3 regions of the Laceyella putida genome follow, and region 3 is predicted to be linked to each of the others. Evidence: riboswitches for the same ligand, from Rfam matches in the RefSeq annotation. Region 3 holds a riboswitch; each other region holds the start of a gene.
What was found. Region 3 has a riboswitch for S-adenosylmethionine ahead of ACFQNG_RS16185 (homocysteine synthase). Riboswitches for the same ligand answer to the same signal wherever they lie in the genome.
Positions count from the first base shown of each region.

Region 1: it holds a riboswitch for S-adenosylmethionine, as region 3 does, so the genes downstream of both, ACFQNG_RS02445 (methionine ABC transporter ATP-binding protein) here and ACFQNG_RS16185 (homocysteine synthase) in region 3, are expected to answer to the same signal.
Region 2: it holds a riboswitch for S-adenosylmethionine, as region 3 does, so the genes downstream of both, ACFQNG_RS05800 (aminotransferase class I/II-fold pyridoxal phosphate-dependent enzyme) here and ACFQNG_RS16185 (homocysteine synthase) in region 3, are expected to answer to the same signal.

Region 1 covers NZ_JBHTBW010000006.1:147,644-155,197, reverse strand. Annotated here, with positions in the region: gene ACFQNG_RS02455 (SDR family oxidoreductase) at 468-1,406, shown strand; gene ACFQNG_RS02450 (sugar transferase) at 1,629-2,270, shown strand; SAM riboswitch class I at 2,838-2,947, shown strand; gene ACFQNG_RS02445 (methionine ABC transporter ATP-binding protein) at 3,038-3,997, shown strand; gene ACFQNG_RS02440 (methionine ABC transporter permease) at 3,991-4,647, shown strand; gene ACFQNG_RS02435 (MetQ/NlpA family ABC transporter substrate-binding protein) at 4,797-5,588, shown strand; partial or broken gene ACFQNG_RS02430 (MFS transporter) at 5,736-6,846, opposite strand; gene ACFQNG_RS02425 (YigZ family protein) at 7,209-7,554, opposite strand, start outside.
Region 2 covers NZ_JBHTBW010000015.1:78,843-86,396, reverse strand. Annotated here, with positions in the region: gene leuS (leucine--tRNA ligase) at 1-897, shown strand, start outside; gene ACFQNG_RS05810 (helix-hairpin-helix domain-containing protein) at 1,108-1,743, shown strand; gene ACFQNG_RS05805 (ornithine--oxo-acid transaminase) at 1,850-3,043, opposite strand; SAM riboswitch class I at 3,232-3,343, shown strand; gene ACFQNG_RS05800 (aminotransferase class I/II-fold pyridoxal phosphate-dependent enzyme) at 3,430-4,566, shown strand; gene ACFQNG_RS05795 (aminotransferase class I/II-fold pyridoxal phosphate-dependent enzyme) at 4,725-5,885, shown strand; gene dcd (dCTP deaminase) at 6,271-6,828, shown strand; gene ACFQNG_RS05785 (DNA internalization-related competence protein ComEC/Rec2) at 6,954-7,554, shown strand, end outside.
Region 3 covers NZ_JBHTBW010000057.1:32,346-39,899, forward strand. Annotated here, with positions in the region: gene ACFQNG_RS16150 (YqjF family protein) at 1-252, opposite strand, end outside; gene ACFQNG_RS16155 (YczE/YyaS/YitT family protein) at 324-938, opposite strand; gene ACFQNG_RS16160 (hypothetical protein) at 1,055-1,486, shown strand; gene ACFQNG_RS16165 (hypothetical protein) at 1,758-2,063, shown strand; gene ACFQNG_RS16170 (hypothetical protein) at 2,067-2,297, shown strand; gene ACFQNG_RS16175 (hypothetical protein) at 2,305-2,601, shown strand; gene ACFQNG_RS16180 (DoxX family protein) at 2,781-3,161, shown strand; SAM riboswitch class I at 3,631-3,740, shown strand; partial or broken gene ACFQNG_RS16185 (homocysteine synthase) at 3,804-5,117, shown strand; partial or broken gene metA (homoserine O-acetyltransferase MetA) at 5,166-6,135, shown strand; partial or broken gene ACFQNG_RS16195 (DNRLRE domain-containing protein) at 6,685-7,554, shown strand, end outside.

The sequences.
Region 1 (7,554 bases), on a different contig from region 3:
TGGCCGAAGTTGGGGAAAATGTGGCAAGAAGCGGGATGGACACTCCATGATGCGGATTTTCCGGACTTCCGAGTTCGGAACGGCCATCCAGTTGCTACCTTTGCTTCTTCCATCTTCTGTTGGTAAGATAATCTAGAGGTTATTTCAAAAGGAGTGGATGGCGGGAAACCTTTTCCCGGGAGACGCCTCGTCACGGGTTTTGCGAAAGGGAAAAAGGTTTTGGAGCTTCAATCTCTTCTCAGTTGCTTAAAAATCGATTTGAAATGGCTTCCAGAAGAACCAGACCTACATAGAGTCTATTCAGGATAGCCCTAGAGGAGGAAGATTTTTGCCGGTACCCTGTGGGTGAAAGCTTCGTTACTGGGAGCTATTTCCTACTGAGGCGACCATGGAACGCAGACTCAAAAAATCGACTCCAGGGCCACTTTGTCAGCAAACTTAGTCTACTCAAGAGAGGGGTCCATCCGATGAAAGTGTTAGTGACAGGGGGAGCTGGATTTATCGGCTCTCATATCGTTGATCAGTTGATTGCGCGTGGCGATCAAGTTGTGATTGTGGATAATCTTTCTTCCGGAAAAGAGAATCAAGTAAACGCAGAAGCCGTTTTTTATAACGTGGATATCACAAGCGCGGATTTGCATGCCGTATTGGAACAAGAGCGGCCGGAAGTCGTCATTCACCAAGCGGCCCAAATCCATGTGAATACATCTGTGGAAAATCCGGCCCTCGATGCCAAGATCAACATTTTGGGTTCCATCAATCTGCTGGAGGGGTGCCGCAAAGCGGGGGTGAAGAAGGTGGTTTACGCTTCATCGGCCGCGGTGTACGGAACGCCGGCTTATCTGCCCGTCGATGAAAAGCATCCGATTGGCCCATTGTCCGGTTACGGCATCTCCAAGTATACTGTGGAGCACTATCTGTCGGTTTATCATCATCTGTATGGGTTGAAATACACGATTTTGCGTTATGCCAACGTATATGGGTTGCGCCAGGATCCACGCGGCGAGGGGGGCGTGATCTCCATCTTTATCGATAAGGTGCTGAAGCGCGAGCCGCTCACCATCTTTGGCGATGGGGAACAAACGCGCGACTACATCTACGTGGAGGATATCGCGCGGGCCAACATCAACGCGATCGAGAAGGGGGACGGCGAAGTGCTGAATGTGGGAACGGGCGTAAGCACTTCGCTCAATGAAGTGATTCGCCTCTTTGATGACATATCCGGAGTGAAACATGAGGTGAATTATGGTCCAGACCGGGCGGGCGATATTAAGCACAGTTACTTCAACAACGAAAAAGTGTGCCGTGTGCTCGCTTGGGAACCAAAGGTAAGTTTGGCGGAAGGATTACGCAAAACCTACGAATATTACCAAGATGAATATCGTAAAATGGACAAAGAACAGTAAACAATAAGGAAGAAGCCGCAATACCCCATGCATAAAAATGAGGCCGCGGGGATCTCATTTTTCACAATTCGGCTATTGTCAATGCAGAAAGATTACAGTATACTTGGTTACAGTAATCGGTTTGAAACATTGCTGTAATGTTACTGTCATTTTTGTAAAGTTAGTTGATAGCTGAAAAATAATTGTGATTTCGATACCATATACAGCAGGAGTGGATTGCGGATGAGTTCAAAAATGGCCTACGAGAGCAATTCGCGCGCATTCTCTGGAAAAGCTCAAACAACCTCTTTCTATTTGGTGTTTAAGCGTGCATTTGAAATTCTTTTCTCCATCGGGTTGTTGCTCTTTACCCTACCAGTGCTGATCTTGACGGCAATTGCGATCAAATTGGAATCGCCGGGTCCAATCTTCTATAAACAGGAGCGGGTTGGCTTAAACGGCAAAACGTTTAACATCATCAAGTTGCGTTCGATGCGCACCGATGCAGAAAAAAATGGACCGCAGTGGGCAGCCAAAAATGATCCGCGCGTGACTCGCGTAGGTCAGTTTATCCGCAAAACCCGGATTGATGAACTGCCGCAGTTGATCAATATCCTGCGCGGAGACATGAGCCTGATTGGCCCGCGTCCGGAACGTCCGATGTTCACCGAGCAATTTGACAAGGAGATTCCCGGATTCAAAAAGCGCCTGATGGTGAAACCCGGGTTGACCGGTTGGGCGCAAGTGAACGGCGGTTATGAAGCAACCCCTGCTGAGAAGTTGGAACTGGACATGGAATATATCAGAAATCAATCGTTTAAGATGGATTTGCAGATTCTGTTTAAAACGGTTTGGATCGTGATTTCCGGAAATGGAGCTCGCTAATGCAGAAACGGGTGGCCTTTGCTTTTCGACGGCAAAAGTCACCCGTTTTTTATACAAATGAGCTTATCGCTCCCAAAGTCAGCTCAGATTCCATTGCGATTAGGTGCACCAACGACGTGGTTTCATTAGAAAATCAGCTTAAGGGCGAAGTAAAAGAGAAGCCACAACGGGACACTTAAACATGAAGCGTTTAACACTCCGATCCAAAACGATTTTCCGACAACCGTGTATTCCATGTTGGGCACCTCCATCGGTTCAAATTGAGGATGTATCCTTATTATACGCCAGCGCCAGGGGTTTTAGTGGGAAGTGATCGTTTTGTTATCTAAATGTAATCTCGTGGTAAAAATGTGATAAATATGTGAAGCGAAGGGGGTGGTTTGTAACAAAGGTGACCGTTACTGCTCTCCAAAGCAGGGTACCGATGGTCGCAAACCCGCCAAGCCATGCCATCGGCACTTTTAAAATATACCAATTGTAAATATTTATTGACATAGTTGGTTTTTATATGTTAATTTATATCTCGATAGTTGTTTTGAAATGTTATTAACTGAATAAAGCAACATTCTCTTATCGAGAGAGGGGTAGGGAACAGGCCCGATGAACCCTCGGCAACCATCTGATCTGACAACAGAAAGGTGCCAAGTCCTGCAGAGATTCGTTCTGGCAGATGAGAGAAAGGTGTGTCCGATAAAGACGTATCCCTTCTTAGCCATCTTCAGAGCCGAAGGGATTTTTTATTTCTCTAAAAAAGGTGGTGAATCCCGATGATTCAGATTGAAAAGGTAAGCAAAACATATCCGGCGCGTGACAAGGGCCCGGCCGTGACGGCACTGGATGGTGTGACACTGACGGTTGACCGGGGCGACATCTTCGGCATTGTTGGATATAGCGGAGCTGGTAAATCGACACTGCTGCGTTTGATCAATGGGCTGGAATCACCGACAACCGGCAAGGTCGTGGTGGATGGGAAGGAAATTTCCAATCTGGCGGAAAGGGAATTGCGCAAGGCGAGGTTGAAGATCGGCATGATTTTTCAACATTTTCATTTGCTCTGGTCGCGGACGGTACGGGAAAATGTGGCGTTTCCGCTGGAGATTGCCGGGGTGCCAAAAGAAGAGATTCGCCAGCGTGTGGACGAGCTGTTGCAAAGAGTGGGATTGGCCGAACGGGCCGAGGCATATCCGTCCCAGTTGAGCGGGGGGCAAAAGCAACGGGTCGGGATCGCCCGGGCTTTAGCCAATCAACCCGATATCCTGTTGTGCGATGAAGCCACATCGGCACTCGATCCGGAGACGACCGCTTCCATCTTGCAGTTGCTGAAGGAAATCCATCGCGAGATGGGGATTACCCTGGTGTTGATTACACACGAGATGAGTGTGGTGCGCCAGATTTGCAATAAGATGGCGGTAATGGAAAATGGCCAAGTGGTGGAATCGGGAACGGTTGAGGCCATCTTTAGCCAACCGAAGCATTCGCTGACAAAAAAGTTTGTTCAAGAGCTGTTTGCGGAGACGGATGATGCGTCAGGCGAGATCATTGAGCTAAATCCGAGTGAAGTGGTCAAGTTGGGGAAACTGGCCAGAGAGCAAGGGATTCACTTTAGCATCATCAGTGGAGCGATTACAGGGGCTCAGGATGACCGTGTGCGCGTCAAAGTGGTCGGCACGGCGGAACAGGTTCAAGCTGTGCGAAACCAGCTCAGTGGAGGTGAGGCCCCATGTTGACCAGCATCGATTGGAATCAAGTGTGGCAAGCAACCGGTGAAACGCTATACATGGTGGGCATATCCACACTATTTACGGCACTCTTGGGCATCCCGCTCGGCGTGTTGCTCACCATCACGGACCGGGGTTATTTTTGGGAAAGTGTTTGGGTGCAACGAATTTTGGGAACGATTGTGAACATATTCCGCGCGGTACCGTTTATTGTCCTCGTACTCTTCTTATTCCCGGTCGCGGAATTCTTGGTGGGCACCACGCTTGGGCCTACCGCGGCAACCGTTCCTTTGATTGCCGGCGCGGCACCTTTTTACGCCAGGATGGTGGAGACCGCCTTGCGCGAGATTGACCGTGGGGTGATTGAAGCGGCCCAGGCGATGGGAGCTTCCCGCTTCAACATTGTATGGAAAGTATTGTTGCCGGAAGCGTTGCCGGCCATTGTCTCCGGTTTGACGGTAACCTGCGTGTCCCTGATCAGTTTTTCGGCGATGGCCGGGATCGTGGGCGGCGGCGGATTGGGTGACGCGGCCTTCCGCTACGGTTTCCAATCGTTTAACGATGGGATGTTGTATGTGTGTGGTTTGGTGCTGATCGTCATGGTGCAGATCATCCAAATGCTTGGCGATTGGTTGGTCCGTCGGTTAGACAAACGATAAAGGGCATTGGAAAGGGATTTATCAGCGGTTCAACCGCTTGGGAAGGGAACGCTTGCAGCGGGTCTCCTGAGCGGTTCGCTGTAAAATCACCTAATCCAATCAAATTATTTTGAAATGGATGCAAAATAAAGGAGGAAATCTAGGTGAAAATAAAAAAATGGATCGCGGCTGGTTTGGTCGCGTTGGTCGCCGCGGTTGGCGTGGGTTGCGGCCAAAAAGAAGAGTCGGCAGTATTGACGGTTGGGGCATCACCAGTACCTCATGAAGAGATTCTCAAGTTTGTGCAGCCTGAACTGGAAAAGCAAGGGGTTGAATTGAAAATCCAAGCGTTCCAAGATTATGTATTGCCAAACAAAAGCGTGGAAGAAGGCCAAATTGACGCCAACTTCTTCCAACATGTTCCATGGATGGAAGCAACCAATAAAGAAAAAGGCTATCATTTGGTGAAAGTGGTGGGTGTGCACATCGAACCGATGGGCGCTTACTCCCGCAAAATCAAAAGCGTAAGCGAACTGAAAAACGGGGCCACTGTCGCCCTGCCGAACGCAACCAGCGAAATCACCCGGGTCTTGCTTCTGTTGGATCAAAACAAGCTGATCAAGCTGGACAATCGTGTAGGGGATAAAACGCTGAAAAACATCAAAGAAAATCCCAAAAACCTGCAATTTAAGCTGTTGGAATCAGCAACTTTGCCCCGCATGCTGGATCAAGTGGACATCGCTGTGATCAATACCAACTATGCCTTGCAAGCGAAGTTGAATCCGCTCAAGGATGCGCTGTTCATTGAGGACAAAGAGTCTCCATACGTGAACGTGTTGGCCGTGAAAAAAGGGAAAGAAAACGATCCGCGCATTCAAAAGTTGGCCAAAGCACTCACTTCCCCAAAAGTGAAAGACTTCATCAACAAAAAATATAACGGAGCCGTCGTGCCCGCATTCTAATGCAGAAGAGCCACACATCGCGATATGAGTCGGTGTGTGGCTCTTTGTTAATAAAAAACGAGTCCCAAGAGGGGACCCATTTCTTGTTCATGATGCGGCTTATCCAGCAGGGTGTGGTTTCTTTACGCCGTCGGGTTTCGCTTTGTCGACCGAGAAGGTTGGACCAAGTCCAATCCCGACCAGAATCATGTAGATGGTTAACATATATTTAGGAGTCTCTGTCGTCAGGGTACCCAGCAGGAATACTCCCACGACGAAAATGAGCAGCGCACCGGAAACAATACTGCGATAATTGGTTTTCGTTGATAAAAAACCGCCAGCTTGCGCGCCCACAACTGTTCCGAGCATCATGGGCAATAGAATCAAGCCAGAGTTAGTGGCTGTTCCACCCGTTACCCCTTGCACGAACAGAGGGATATACATGGTAGCGGCGATAAAGGCGGCCCCAGAGAAAATCCCCACAGCCGTACTGGTGGAGAACAGACGGACTTTAAACATCTGGAATGAGATGATGGGCTCTTGTGCTTTTGCTTCCGCAATGAAGAACAGGATAGTGAACAGGACGAACCCGGCAAATAAGCCCAGGATGACACCCGAATCCCAATCGTATTTATTTCCGCCCAGCTCAAGGGCGAACATAAGGCAAACTACAGCTGGCACCAGGGTAAATACCCCTGCCCAGTCGATCTTTTGTCTGGTGTGCTCAAGTGACTCTTTATAGCTGAAAATGATGAATGCCAGTGCGATGGTCCCCAGTGGCAAATTAATGTAGAAAATCCAACGCCAATCAAGATTATCGGTGATATAGGCGCCAAGCAACGGACCAAACAAACTGGAGAGGCCGAAGATCGCTCCAAATATCCCCGACATTTTCCCTCTTTTTTCCGGTGGGAAAATATCGAAAAGGATGGTGAAGGCGATGGGTACCAACGCTCCGCCACCCATTCCCTGGATGGCGCGGTAAATGCTCAATTGCACAATATTTTGCGCCGTTCCGCACAAAATCGAACCGAGCAAAAACAAAGCGAGTCCAAATATGAAAAACCGTTTCCGTCCGTACATGTCAGATAACTTTCCAAAAATCGGCATGCCTGCCATCTCAGTGACCATGTATGCGGAAGTAACCCATACAAATTGTTCGAGTCCCCCGAGATCGGCGACAATGGTTGCCGACAACCGTGTTGTCGATCGAAGCGATAAATATTCCCAGCGAAAGGCCGATAAGCACAAGGTTTAAATTGCTTTTCTTCGCGGTCATCCGAAAACCCCCTTCTGTGTTTCGGCATGATGCCGTTCAGGATGTGCTCTCTTTTTTCTTGCGTGTTTCAGTTTTTCGGACCGCTCATCATCCGCCTTTATTCTGTCTCCTCTTTCACTCTGCTGATCTCTTCCTCCACCCACCCAAGATCTGCTGTCAAAATCCGCTTGTTCCGTTCCAGCCCAAATTCAGCGAGCCTCGTACGGGACTCGCTGAAGAGAAGGGTTATTCGTCTGCTACTCACTTCAGTTTTGGGCTGGACAGAAATCCATAAAAGCGGGAAAAGGCAATCATCCCAAATCTGGAGAGGAAATCTTCCATTACGGACAACGATTGTAGAGGTTCTCCCCATGCGTGCACGTCTATTTATGGGGAACATCTTTATATTCGGCTGGCCCCAGGGTTATTTGCGCTTGGCCGTGGGTCCAGTTGGTCACTTGTTCAATCAGCGATTGTTCTTCACCGAGGGGTGTCCATACGGCCCAACTCACTTTGTCTGTAAACTGTGGTGTCTCCAACAAGTACCCCGTGCGATGCAATTCATGTTCCATTTTGCCCATAAAGGAATAGTCGAACGTGATCAGCACTTGTTGGTGCATCATGCGCTTGACGATTCCAGCCGCTTCAATCGCCGCCGCCGCGCCCTGGCTGTAAGCCCGCACTAGCCCGCCCGCTCCCAACTTGATTCCTCCGAAATAACGAGTGACG
Region 2 (7,554 bases), on a different contig from region 3:
AAAGCGGCGAAATGGTTGCCTGTGGATGAGTACATCGGCGGGATTGAACACGCGGTTCTGCATTTGCTCTATTCCCGCTTCTTTACCAAAGTCTTGTATGATGCGGGATTGGTTCATGTGGATGAGCCATTCAAAAGCTTGTTGACACAAGGGATGGTCTTGAAAGACGGCTTCAAGATGTCGAAGTCCAAAGGCAATGTGGTGAGCCCGTTGGAGATCATTGAAAAGTACGGCGCGGATACGGCGCGGCTCTTCATCTTGTTTGCGGCACCGCCGGACCGCGATTTGGAATGGAGCGATGCGGGGGTCGAAGGCAGCTATCGATTCATCAACCGCGTATGGCGGCTGATCGCCCAGCATGAAGCGTTGTTCACGCAAGACATCGCGCCAGGTGGAGAATTGAGCGGAGAAGCGAAAGAGTTGCGTCGCCTGCTGCATCAGACCATCAAAAAGGTAACGGGCGAAATCGGGGAACGCAGCCACTTTAACACGGCCATCAGCGCGATCATGGAATTGGTCAATGGGTTGTACAGTTATCCAGAGCATGCGGATCGCGCCGTGTTGAAGGAAGCGCTGGAAACCCTGGTTGTCTTGCTGGCGCCGTTTGTGCCACACGTGACGGAAGAACTGTGGCAATGGATGGGGAAAGAAGGCAGCGTGCATCGCGTCAGCTGGCCTGTCCATGATGAGCAAGCGTTGGTGTTGGATGAAGTGGAAATAGCGGTGCAGATCAATGGGAAAGTCAGAGATAAATTGGTTGTCGCCACCCAAGCCACCCGTGAGGAAGTGGAGAAACAAGCGTTGGCAACAGAGCGCATTCAGGCGCTGATTGAAGGAAAAACGGTGCGCAAGGTGATTGTGGTGCCGGGTAAACTGGTGAATATCGTGGCGAACTGATCGGGTTTGCCGGAGGAAGGCTCTACCCCAGGTACAGGGGTGGAGCCTTTTTGTTTTCTGACCCTGGACTACCGACGAGTGAACAATAGGCGTTAACCGCAATCATGCAACAGGTTTGTCGAAGAAATTGAATTTCCTCTTGTTTGAATGGGGGGAGAAAAGGTATAGTGGTATTAATTGGAAAATCATGTCGGAGTGTGAGGTTTCATGGTGCATTGGGGTTGGACGCCCAGGGAGAAATGGTTGGCTTTGGCTCTGGGCGGAGTGTTGCTGGTGGGTGGGACGGTCTGGCTGTTTGGACAGGAGGATCGGCCGGAAGAAGCGGGATGGATGGAATATCAGGCTCAAGCGAATGCGCCATCGGAGAAGACGCCGGCAACGGAAGTGGACAAACAGCCAGAAATCGACAAGCAAGAAGTGATCATTGATGTGAAGGGAGCGGTGCATAAGCCGGGAATTTATCATTTTGCCGGAGAGGCGAGGGTTTATGAGGCGCTTAAGCGCGCGGGTGGAGCGAGAGAGGAGGCGGACTTGAGCAAGGTGAATTTGGCGGAGCCGCTTCGAGATGGGATGGTGTTGTATATCCCGAAACAAGGGGAGGAACCGGCATCATTTCCCGGAGGGGGTGTAGCCGCATCAGAGACGTCCGGCGGGAAAATCAATGTGAATACGGCGACCGCGGAAGAATTGGACCAGTTAAATGGGATCGGGCCAAGCAAAGCGGAGGCCATTGTTCGCTATCGTGAGGAACATGGTCCGTTCCGGTCGGTGGAGGAGATCGCGCAAGTTCCTGGCATTGGCGAGAAGACGGTGGAGAAGTTTCGTGAGCAAATCGTGCTGAATTGAAAAAGCGACCCAGGTTATCCTGAGTCGCCAAGTGCAGGTCGATGAACTGTTTTTCATCAAGCGCTCCCATTTCTTTCAAGATCCGCATGAATAAAGTGGGACAGGCTTATTTTGCAATGATTTTGCGCACTTTTTCCAATGCGAGATCCAATTCTGCTTGCGTGATGGTGAGTGGTGGCGCAAAGCGGATCGTGTTGTCATGCGTTTCTTTGCAGAGAAGTCCTTCTTGCATCAGGGCTTCACAGTATGGACGCGCCGCTTCATGCAATTCCATGCCGATGAAGAGGCCTTTTCCGCGCACTTCTTTGATGATGGGGTTCTCTATTTTGCGCAGCTCGTTGATAAAGTACTCGCCCAATTCGCGGGAACGGGTCGGGAGCTCTTCTTCTAACAACACATCCAATGCGGCAATGGCCACGGCGCAAGCGAGCGGGTTACCGCCAAAGGTGGAGCCGTGCGAACCCGGTTCAAAAACACCCATGATTTCTTTGTCGGCGGCGACAGCGGAAATAGGCATGACTCCGCCACCCAGAGCTTTACCCATGATATACATGTCAGGCTTCACGCCTTCCCAATCACAGGCGAAGAGTTGTCCCGTCCGTCCGAAGCCGGTTTGGATCTCATCGGCGATAAAGAGGACATTGTTCTCCCGACAGATTTCACGCGCTTCGCTCAAGAAACCTTCTGGAGGGACAATCACGCCTGCTTCCCCTTGGATCGGCTCCAACATGAAGGCGGCCGTGTTTGGGGTGATCGCTGCTTTAAGCGCTTCCAGATCGCCATAAGGAATCACTTTAAACCCTGGGGTGAGAGGACCGAAACCACGCTTGTATTCATCGTTGGAAGACAGGGAGACGGCGGTGATGGTGCGTCCGTGGAAGTTGTCTTCACATACGATGATTTCCGCTTGGTTGTCAGCGATCTTTTTCACATTGTATGCCCAGCGGCGCGCCGCTTTAATGGCTGTTTCAACCGCTTCCGCGCCAGTGTTCATCGGGAGGACCATTTCTTTGCCGGTCAGTTCTGCCACTTTTTCATAGAACGCTCCCAATTGATCATTGTGGAAGGCGCGGGAAGTGAGCGTGACTTTATCCGCTTGATCCTTCAGGGCTTGAATGAGGCGCGGATGACGGTGACCGTGGTTGAGTGCGGAGTAAGCGCTTAACATATCCATGTAACGATTGCCATCCGCATCTTCCACCCATACTCCCTCCGCTTTGGAAATCACGATCGGCAGTGGATGATAGTTCTTCGCTCCAAATTTATCCGTAAGCTCGATCAATGCTTTGTTTTTAGACATGGATGGTGAACCCCCTTTTAATTTGCCAATCAACCTCATTTTAGGGAATAAAGAGAGCGAAATCAATGAAATGTATACTATTTCACTTACCCGTATAAATAACACGCTTGACGAATAGAAAATGAGTAGGTATAATCAACTTAAGATTGCTGAAAAACAATGGAATCGTGAAAATATGAATATTTATTCTCTTATCAAGAGCGGTGGAGGGACTGGCCCGATGAAGCCCGGCAACCTCGGTGAGCATGTTTCACCGGAAGGTGCCAATTCCTGCAGAACGGAAGTTCTGAGAGATAAGAGAAGATGGTCGCTCAGCCAGAAGAACCTCTTCTCTTATCGAGAAGAGGTTTTTTATTTAAGATTGCCATACAGGGGAGGAAGCACCGATGAGAATAGAAACAAAGTTGGCGCAAATGGGAAACAAAAGGGAACGAAAAACAGGAGCGGTGAACTTTCCTATTTATTTTTCGACGGCCTATGAACATGTTGATGGCGTAAGCACGGGGTATGATTATGCACGTGCTTCCAACCCGACAAGGGAAGTCTTGGAGGAAAGCGTGGCCCAATTGGAAGAAGGCGATGGTGGGTTTGCCTGCAGTTCGGGGATGGCGGCGATTCACACCTTGATGGGACTGTTTGGTCAAGGCGACCATTTGATCGTTTCCTTCGATCTTTATGGCGGGACGTATCGCTTGTTTGAAAAAGTGATGACACGGTACGGGTGTTCCTTCACTTATGTGGATTTGCGTGAGTTAGAGGACATTCGGCGGGCCATTCAGCCGAATACCAAAGCGATTTTCATAGAATCGCCAACCAATCCGCTGATGTGCGTGACGGATATTGAGGCGGTATGCAAGCTGGCCAAGGCCCACGGGTTATTAACCATTGTTGACAACACGTTTATGACGCCTTTTTTGCAACGACCCCTTACCTTGGGCGCCGATATCGTGTTTCATAGCGCGACCAAGTATTTGGGCGGGCATAACGACGTTTTGGCGGGCTTGATCGTAACCAAAGGCGAAGCGCTTACGGAGCAGGTTGCCTTTTTGCAAAAGGCGATTGGCGCGGTCTTGGGACCCTTGGACTGTTGGTTGTTGATGAGGGGGATGAAAACCCTGGCGCTTCGCATGAGGCAACATCAAGCCAACGCGCAGGCGATTGCGGCGTTTTTGCATAACCATCCCGCCATTGAAACTGTGTTTTATCCGGCATTGGATGTGCGGAGCAAAACCTTGCTTGATGCGCAAGCGGATGGTTATGGTGGTATGTTGTCATTCCGCTTGAAACGAAAAGAGTGGGTGCAACCAGTTCTCAACTCTTTGAAGATTATCACTTTTGCCGAAAGTCTTGGTGGAGTGGAGAGTTTGATCACTTATCCGGCGACGCAAACCCATGCCGATATTCCGGTCGAGATCAGGGAGAAAGTGGGCGTATGTGACCGATTGTTGCGTTTGTCCGTGGGAATTGAACATGGAGAAGACTTGATTGCCGATTTGGCGCAAGCATTGGCACAAGTGGGGTGATTGGGCGGAGTCGCCTAAAAGAGGAGAGGAAACTCCGTCAACCCCGCAAATACGCTCGTTAAGAAGAGGAGAGGAAACTCTGCCAAGCGGAGTATAGTCCTTCTAACCTCGCAAATTACGCTCGCTAAGAAGGACTTATATGAAAGGATGAGGATGAGATGAGATTTGAAACCAAACTGTTGCACAATGGAAATGAGATTGATCCATATACGGGAGCGGCCAGCATCCCTATGTACCAAGCGTCGACCTTTCATCAATTTTCGATCGATCAACCGGGAGAATTTGATTACGCCCGTTCGGGCAATCCCACCCGCAAAGCGCTCGAAGAGACCATCGCCCAGCTGGAAGGAGGGTGTAAAGGCTTTGCTTTCGCCTCTGGCATGGCGGCCATCTCAACGGTTTTTCTTCTCTTCTCGCGCGGTGACCACCTGATTGTCTCCCAAGACGTGTACGGCGGCACCTACCGCGTGCTGACCAAGGTGTTTGAGCGGATGGGCATTGAAACGAGCTTTGTGGACACAACGGATCTGGAACAAGTGGTTCAGGCCATCCAGCCCCATACCAAAGCGATCTATATCGAGACGCCATCCAATCCGTTGCTCAAGGTGACGGACATCAGAGGGATTGTCAACATCGCCCAAGCGCATGGTTTCCGCACGATTGTGGACAACACCTTCCTTACCCCGTATTTCCAACGCCCGTTCAGTTTGGGTGTGGATATCGTCATCCATAGCGCGACGAAATTCATTGCGGGGCACAGCGATGTGATCGCGGGATTGGTTGTGGTCAAAGATGAAGACTTGGCAGAAGAATTGTCATTGTTGCAAAACTCATTCGGGGCGATTCTGGGTGTGCATGATGCCTGGTTGGTGCTGAGAGGGATCAAAACGCTGAAAGCGCGGATGGAGTTGTCTACGCGAAGCGCGGAAAAAGTCGCCTTGTGGCTGCAACAGCATCCGGGTGTGGAGCGGGTGTACTACACCGGGTTGCCGTCCCATGAAGGCCACTATTTGCAAGATGCGCAAGCCAGCGGGCACGGAGCGGTCCTATCTTTTGACCTGGGCAGCAAAGAACGGGTGCGCCAGCTGTTGGATCATGTCAAGTTGCCGATCGTGGCGGTCAGCCTGGGCGCAGTTGAAAGCATCTTATCTTATCCCGCGCTGATGTCCCACGCTTCCATGCCGCCAGAAGTTCGGCAAAAGCATGGAATCACTGACGGGTTGTTGCGCCTGTCGGTCGGTTTGGAAAGCGCCGACGATTTGATTGAAGATTTGGCGCAGGCGCTCGAATCTCGCTTAACGATTGCCGTGGGCAAATAAAATGCGGATCGATGGCCTACATAGACAAAATGAGCAGACGGATGCCTCCTTTCAGTTGAGGACATGCAAGATCATGATAAACCCAAAAGGAGTAAGATTTTTGAAAGCGAAGTGACTGGGAGCTGTTAATCAAGCGGAGTGCCGAACGAAGGAAGAAAGCGGGCAACGGAGCGATAGCGACAACGAAAGTGGTTGTTGCAGCGCCAAAGTTCGGCGACGGAGTTACTTACCGATAAGCGACCAAGGAACGAAGACTCAAAAATCGACTCCGGGGCCACTTAGTTAGCCTGTCGATTGCCTCCTTTCAGTTGGGGGCATTTTTCTTTTTAGTTGATTTATGTACAATGATAAAGGAATATCTAGTTCAGAGAAGGAGTTACTGAAGATGACCATCAAATCGGATAAATGGATTCGCAAAATGGCTATGGAATATAAGATGATCGAGCCATTTATTGATCGCAATGTGGGAAAAGGGGAAGCCGTCAGCTTTGGCTTGTCCAGTTATGGATATGACCTCCGGGTGGCGGATGAATATAAAATCTTTCATAATGCCTTAAACTCGGTTATCGATCCTAAAGCGATCAGTTCCGATTCGTTTATGGATTTTCAAGGGGATGTGTGCATCATTCCGCCGAATTCGTTTGCCCTGGCCCGCTCCGTGGAGTATTTCCGCATTCCGGAAAATGTCTTGGCCATTTGCGTGGGCAAATCCACATACGCGCGTTGCGGCATTATCACCAATGTAACCCCGCTGGAACCCGGTTGGGAAGGATATGTGACATTGGAGATTTCCAATACCACCCCACTTCCGGCGAAGATTTATTCCAATGAAGGGCTATGCCAAATCTTATTCTTGGAAAGTGATGAGGCCTGCGAAGTCTCTTACGGGCATAAACAGGGGAAATACCAAGGGCAGGTGGGCATCACGCTGCCGAAAGTGTAAGTTCAGCCCAAGAAAGGGGACACCCGTCTTCAGGATGGGTGTTTTTTGTTGAAATTTGTTGGAAAAAGAAGGAATTCCCTTTGGGTTGTAGAGAAGAGACAGGAAGCGGAAAGGTGGTGAGACCGGTGAAACGTCCCCTCGTGGTATTGAGTGTGGGTTGGATGCTCGGCAGCATCCTGGTTGGGTGGTGCGGGCTTCCTCCTCTTGTTTATTTCGTCGGCTTCGTGATCGCGCTGGCCGGGGGTGGATGGATTTATTATCAATGGCGAAAAGGGATCGTGGTAACATTGCTAATGGTGGGATTATGCGCGGCGGGTTGGCGCATCGCTTGGATGGAGGCGCATCAGTCATCGGCGATCACCCCGCTCATCAGAGGGCATGGGACACAGATGGTTCCAGTCGTGGGCACAATCCGTTCACTGCCCGAACGGGATGGGGATCGGCTTCAGTTTGTGCTGGTTGTGGATCGGATCCGGCTGGGTGGGAAATGGCACCGCTTGCCGAAACGTGAACCGGTGCAAGTCACGGTGATCTTGTCCACTTTGCGCGAATGGCAACAAGCAGGGCAAGTGGAACCATATCAGACTGTGAAGATGCCGCTCACTTTTTCTCCCCCTCCGCTACCGCGCAACCCAGCCGCCTTTGATTACCGGACGTATCTGGCGCATCGTGGCATTCATTGGTTGGGGGAAGGGAAGTCATTGTCCGTCATGCGTCCGCTTGCCG
Region 3 (7,554 bases):
ATTCAATTGCAGATAGGAAGAGATGCCAGGCATTGGCGGAAGAAAGCGAAACCGTTCGCCACAAACCCGGAAGGCCACGACGCTGATCCAGGCGCTATCGCCATAGGTATCGATCTCCAAGCTGGAGGGGATCTCCGGGCGCAAACAAGAGGCGGTGACGGGCCAATGGGCAAACCAAACGTCTGTCAGCGTCTGGGACATCAGCCAAGGTCGGGGTGGGTTGGGTGGAGGTGGTTGAAGTGGATGGTTCATCACAGGCGGTCTCCTTCTTTTTCCGGTTTGTACTCCTTAGTATGACGAGGTACGGCCGCGCCCATGCGCGCTTAAGATCGCGTCCGAATGTGGGTGAAGAGGAGGCGTTCCACCTTGGGAATGAAGAATTGGATGATCGGACCGCACAGAAAGGTATAAATCACCGTTCCCAACCCCAGCGGACCTTGCATCAAGAGGGCCAAGAGCAGAACACTCCCATCGATCACCGTTTTGGATGCGGTGAGGCTGATCGCATAGCGTTGGGTCAGGATATACATCAAGTGGTCCGCCGGTGTAAGGGCATACTTGCTTTGCACATAGATGGAGATGCCGGTGGTGGCAAGCAGAAAACCTCCCCAGAACGTCAGCACTTTCCAGAGGAGTTGAGTGGGGTGGAAGTCCAACACGCTTAACCAGAAGTCAATGCAAAATCCCAGGATGAAAATGGTCAACAACGAGAGGAAGTTGGGCCCCCGCTTCAACAGGTGCGCATTCAACAAGGTGATCAGCACGCCGCACGTGATCACCCAAGAACCGACGGTAAAGCCGAACCACTCCGACATCGCCACAAAAAAGCCATTCCATGCGTCCGCCCCCAACTCAGACCGCAGGATCATGGAAATGCCCAAAGATTTTATGATCAACCCGCAGATATAAGAGCAACTTCTGGTCAATGGTTTATCCATCATTTAACCAACCTTACTGAGAGATTTGTATCAATATATGTGTACAAGTCGTCGGGCAGAAGCGAAAGTTGCGGGAAGGTCATAAACATGATACGGATTCGCATGGGAGGGATTGGATGGGGAAGCCGATGAGAATCACACAGTTTGTCTATGGATTGATTTTTTTCTTGGCGGGATTGAATGGATGGGCTGTGTTTTTTGGCTTTTCGCCGTTTTTGCCGACAAGTCCCGAAGTGATGGCGTTTTTTCGGTATCCTTATCTGTTGTTCACCGAGAAATCGGTTGAGGTGGCAGCCGGCCTGCTGTTGATGTGCAACCGGTGGGTGCCGCTGGCCTTGAACATGCTGGCTCCCATTGTGGTGAACATTTTGCTGTTCCATCTGTTTGTCGACGCTTCGTTGTTGCCGTTGGCCATCTTGATGGCGGCGGGCGAGGCCGTCCTGCTGTGGGCTTGCCGGGATGCGTTTCAAGGGATGCTGGCCCCGACGCATAAGAAAATCCGTATTTTGGCCCTGAACAGCCTTCAGGGCTGTTTTTTTGTGCAATAAAACACCACGGCCACGTGATGTTTATAATAGTGTCATTATCCTGATTCATTTAACGGCTGATCTTTAAATGCGAGGGGTGCAACGAAACGAGACGTTTCCTTTTTGGCGCGCGATGGAAAACCCGGAATTTCAACAGCTAAGTTAAGATGGAAAATAATTGAAAAATCCCTCTTTCTGAATTATAATTCAAGTGTGAAACATATCATATTCGTTATTTCTTTTATTGTTGCAACATAAGTATCGCAATTTCAAAAAAAGAGGAGGATTTTCAGTGTTTATGCTGCATCTGCAAGGCAAGGTTGCACACGTGTTGCCGTTTGTGGGGGAGTTGCAACAGAAGCCGCATGTGTCGGTTGTGGAAGCGGAGATGGAAAGGGAAGGGGATCAGGTGGAACTGTCGCTGATGGTTGACCATCAGCCGAGGAAGCGCGTGCGGATCCTCCGACTGCATACCGAATCGGGGCAAGTGGTTTCCATTCCGTTGTTGGATATGATGCAGGTGGAGTGGGAAGAGGGGAAGCATCTTTTCTGCGGACGGTCGTTTGACATTTTCGGATCATCGGGCGGGGGAGGGTAAGGCATGGCGGAAATCTGTTTCTGGTATGATCGGGAAAAAGCGCGCTTGGTGGTCCGTCATTGCGCCAGTGGAGAAAAGCGCGTGATTCATAAACTGCAGCGGATGACTTGGTTTCTCCATACATATGGGATGACATTGGAAGAGGTGGCCAGGCCCCGCTATGGGGAGGATCGGCTGCATCTCTTCAAGCGGATGCAAGTGCTTGATCAGTCCGAAGGGTCGAAAGAGGAGTGAAGGCAAGGTGTTGTTGGTCTCGGCGGTGCTCACTATCCTAGGGGGCTTGGGTTCCGTGTATTATGTGGAATTTTTGGGCAGATGGGTGGAAGAAGAGCGGGTGGGCAAGAAGGAAGTGAGCCTCAGTGTGTTGGTGGGATTGTGCTTCCATTTCATTGTGGTGGCCATCGGTTTGGGATTGCAAGCGGCGGGGTCCGTCCGCCCGGAATCGGTGCTGTGGATTTATCATGGCGGTGTGATGCTGTCACTGTGCGCCAGTGCCGGGGTGGTCATTTGGTTGCGGTTGCGCGGGAAATGGAGTTGACAACGGCGATCGGGCAAGTGGCCCAACCGACGGTCCCGCGGATGGGTTTCTCCGGTTAATGTTTGTTCACAATTTGGTCACAGGCGGTTAAGAAAGATTTAATCTCTGTTTATCCGGTGTTTATGGCTGTGCGCTAAGATTTGACATGGATGCGAGATCGAAAGGAGAGACAAAGAAGAATGAAATTGGAAGCAGCTTACGGTCCATTGTTCCTGCGGATTGGACTGGGTCTGATCTTTATCGTTCATGGTGCGCAGAAGTTGATGGGCATGGAACAGACCATCGGCTTTTTCGGCAGCGTCGGAATTCCCGCCGCCTCCCTCACCGCGTATGTCGTGGCCGGTGTGGAAGTGCTGATCGGCATTGCCTTTATCCTGGGTCTGTTCACTTCCATCGCCTCGGTTTTGGCCGCAGTGGTGATGGCGGGAGCCATTTTGTTTGTGAAAGGATCGAAAGGGTTCGCCGGAGGGTATGAGTTTGACCTGTTGATCCTGCTCACGGCCTTATCCCTGCTCTTCACGGGGCCCGGGGCGCTCAGGATGCCCATCGGCAAGAACTGAGTCATCGTTTCCCTCTCCTGATGCCTGTTGAATCGACACCGCGATGGAGCCTTAAGGGTCTTGTGATCCTTGGGGCTTTTTTTGAGCTGCGAATTTTTGTTGTTTTTCAAAGTCTGTTGCTGAAGCTCATGCCATTGGGAACGGGGGTAATATTTCCACTCTCTACACTTGGGCATATCCAGCTTCGAGTGATCCTAACCGCAATTCCGCGTATGTGTCCAAAGCATCTATGGCCCTATGGTCCGTGGCAAGGGATTGGGGAGAATATTTCTTCTCTTTCCCCTTTTTTCTTATATGGGGTGGATGTAGCGAACGTCGATTTTGGCATCATCTGCCCAAGAAAGGGCGGCAAAATCGGTCGATGCTACCACTACCCGCAAATGGATGCGATGATGCACCATAAAGGAAAATAGTTGACGAACAATTCTAAATCAATTACAATAAAGTAGATCGAAATACTATGGATTTTCTCTTATCCAGAGTGGCGGAGGGACTGGCCCGATGATGCCCGGCAACCCTGGTATTTATACCGAAAGGTGCTAATTCCTGTAGGGATTTTTTGTCTCTAGAAGATAAGAGGAGGGCAATGTATATCAAAGTCTCTTCTCTGGATAAGGGGAGGAGGCTTTTTTATATCGTTGAATTTTACAATGGGAGGAAAAAAATGAGCGATCAAAAAAATTACGTCTTGAAACCATTTCGGTACACGGTGGACAGGTTCCTGATCCAACTTCTAATTCGCGCGCCGTTCCTATTTATCAAACGACGTCTTATGTTTTTAATGATGCCGAGCATGCTGCGAATTTATTTGCATTAAAGGAATTCGGAAACATTTATACACGAATTATGAACCCGACGCAAGATGTATTTGAAAAAAGGGTAGCTGAATTAGAAGGCGGTGTAGGCGCACTCGCTACTAGTTCGGGTCAATCAGCGATCACCTATTCGATTTTGAACATTGCAAAAGCGGGAGATGAAATCGTCTCATCAAGTCATTTGTATGGGGGAACGTATAACTTGTTCCGCCACACTTTGGCAAAATTGGGCATTTCGGTAAAATTCGTTGACCAAACAAATCCGGAAAATTTCCGCAACGCCATCACGGATAAAACAAAGGCAGTTTTTGCCGAAATAATCGGGAATCCCCATTTAGATGTTTTAGATATTGAAGCGGTCGCAAAAGTGGCCCATGAAGCTGGGATTCCGTTAATTGTAGACAACACCTTTGCTACTCCTTATCTTTGCCGCCCATTTGAATTTGGTGCTGACATTATTGTCCATTCTGCAACGAAGTTTATTGGAGGACATGGAACCACCATTGGCGGAATTATCGTCGATTCTGGCAAATTTGATTGGACGAACGGGAAATTTCCAGATTTGACCGAACCTGATCCAAGTTATCATGGGGTTAGTTATACGGAAGCAGTAGGATCTCTTGCCTATATCATTAAAGCTCGTGTCCAACTGCTTCGCGACCTGGGTGCTGCCATATCTCTTTTTAATTCATTCTTGTTTCTTCAAGGATTAGAAACGCTTCATCTGAGAATGCAACGCCACAGCGAAAACGCGCTAAAAGTTGCAGAATATTTGAATTAGCACGAATTGGTTGAATGGGTCAACCACCCTGGTTTAGAAAGTCATTCTTCCTTTGAAAAAGCGCAAAAATATTTGCCAAAAGGACAAGGAGCCATCTTTACCTTTGGAATTAAAGGCGGATTGGAATCTGGGAAGAAATTCATAGAAAACCTGACACTGTTTTCTCATTTAGCCAATGTGGGCGATGCGAAGTCATTGGTGATTCATCCAGCGAGCACGACTCATCAACAGCTAACCGAAGAGGAGCAAAGAGCTTCAGGGGTTACTCCTGAACTGATTCGTTTATCCATTGGTATTGAAGCGGTTGAAGACATCATTCAAGATCTGGAGCAGGCACTGGTGAAAAGTCAAAGCGTGTAGCTATGGATATGGGCTTCAACAATAAAATAAAGAAAGGGGTGAATGACAGTGCCTATCAAAATACCAGATAAGCTACCAGTAAATGAAATTCTCAATAATGAAAATATTTTTGTCATAGATGAAAGGCGTGCCTTTCATCAAGATATTCGCCCGCTTAGAATGGTTATTCTAAATTTGATGCCAACCAAAATTGAAACGGAGACACAACTCCTTCGTTTGCTCGGGAATTCACCCCTACAAATTGAAATTAGTTTCATCTATCCAACAACCCATACCTCCAAAAACACACCAGCAAAACATCTATCAACATTTTATAAAACATTTGATGAGATCAGGCATCAAAAATATGATGGAATGATTATTACAGGAGCTCCTGTAGAACACCTGGAATACGAAAAGGTGGACTACTGGGAAGAATTGAAGCGAATAATGGATTGGAAAATAAAAAATGTTACTTCAACTTTTCATATTTGTTGGGGCGCTCAGGCCGCTCTTTACCATCATTACGGTATTCCAAAGTATCCTTTAAAGGAAAAAAAAACTGTTTGGTGTGTTCCCACATACGATTACCAAGATAAATACCAAACTGCTTCGTGGCTTTGACGACTATTTCTTTGTTCCGCAATCCCGTCATACCGATATCCGCAAAGAAGATATCGAAAAAATAGGAGATTTGGAGATTTTATCTGAATCTGAAGAGGCGGGTATTTTCATTGTTATCAGTAAAAATGGTCGCCAAATATTTGTGACAGGACATGCTGAATACGACAGATTCACATTAAAGAATGAATACGATCGTGATATCAAGAGAGGCTTAGATATCAACATACCAAAAAATTATTTCCCAGATGATGATCCGACCCAAGTTCCTGTTCAAACGTGGCGAGCGCATGCGCACTTATTGTTTTCTAACTGGTTAAACTATTACGTATATCAAGAAACTCCTTATGATTTAAAAAATAGAATAATTGAGATAGAATGGGGTAATGCCCGACCCATGATATCGAGATCGTCTTGATGGAATCGCCACGGGAAAGCTGGGTATCCGGCTTGCCGGAAAGCAGTTGCGTTTGGAATATGCTGTGTGTGTATAAAGACCCCAAGCGGTTAGCCTCTATCGGGAGGGCTAACCGCTCGTTTTTCATAGGCATATCTACTCATAAGTATTCTTTAATTTTAAAAGTAATGTTACTGATTCGTGAAGACACCTCTTTTCGGATTTGGTTGACGTTTAACCATGAGATTACGAGGTGTTTTTTTCTTTTTTGATAATCAATTCCTATAAAAGGTATATAACCAACGCGCTTTTGTTAGAAAATTATAATAATTATATATTGGATATTTAAATATATATTTTATATTTTGTGTGATTGAAAATAGGGCGTAGATCATTCCCTGTTCGGAATGTTAGAAGGGAAGATGAAGTAAATCATTACCAATCATATAGTTTATCAGCTTTAAATATATTTATTTCTACTTGTCAAAAAATAGACAAATAATTATCATAAATTTGTTATGAAACAATCATATAAAAGAAATCCTTTAACTTTTATAAGGAGGAGTGCACATGAAGGTTGGCAGGTGGCTGAAGAGGATCTTCGCCTCTTTTGTTGCTTTGGCGCTTGTGGTCACCACTGTTCCGATGGATGGATTGGTAACGGAGCAGACCCAAGCGGCGCAACCCGAAAAGGTGGGGCGCAAAAAAGATGATCCACGGAAGAATGTGAAAAAGGTGCACGAGGTGAAGGAAAAGCGCACCGAAAACTCCAAAACGTGGAGAAACAACGACTTGTCCGAAACGGTGGAGATCTTTAACCATCCCGTTTTCTACCAAGAAGAAGGGAAAAAAGAATGGAAAGAGATTGACAACCGGATTGCGGCCGAAGTGAAGGACAGCAAAGAAAAGGGAGCGTTCAAGTTCCAGAATAAAGCGAATCGCTTCACTCTTCTGTTCGCAGAACGGGCGGACAAGGACCTCTTCAAGCTGAAAGAAGGCAACGACTGGCTCTCCTACTCCATCGTCGGTGCGAAGGATGCTGTAGGGAAAGTCAAAAATAAAGAGTCGGAGATCTTGTATGAGGATGTCCTGAAAGACACCGATGTGCGCATCAAGGTGCGCCATTACGGGGCCAAAGAAGACATCGTCTTCAAGAAGAAGCCCGCGTTTGACGAGATCGCCTATGAGGTGAAAACCAACTTGGTCGCGGAATTGAAGGACCAAGCGGTGATCTTCAAAGACAAGAAGGGCGGGAAAGAGGTATGGCGCTTCGAACCGCCGTATCTGCGCGATGCGCGTGACGTGGATTCTTACAAAAACAAGGTGGAATTGACGGAAGAAAAAGGGAAATACCTTGTCAAGGTCCAACTGGATCGCGCCTTTTTGGACGACGAGAAGACCGAATACCCCGTCGTATTGGACCCCACCATCAAAGTGGGC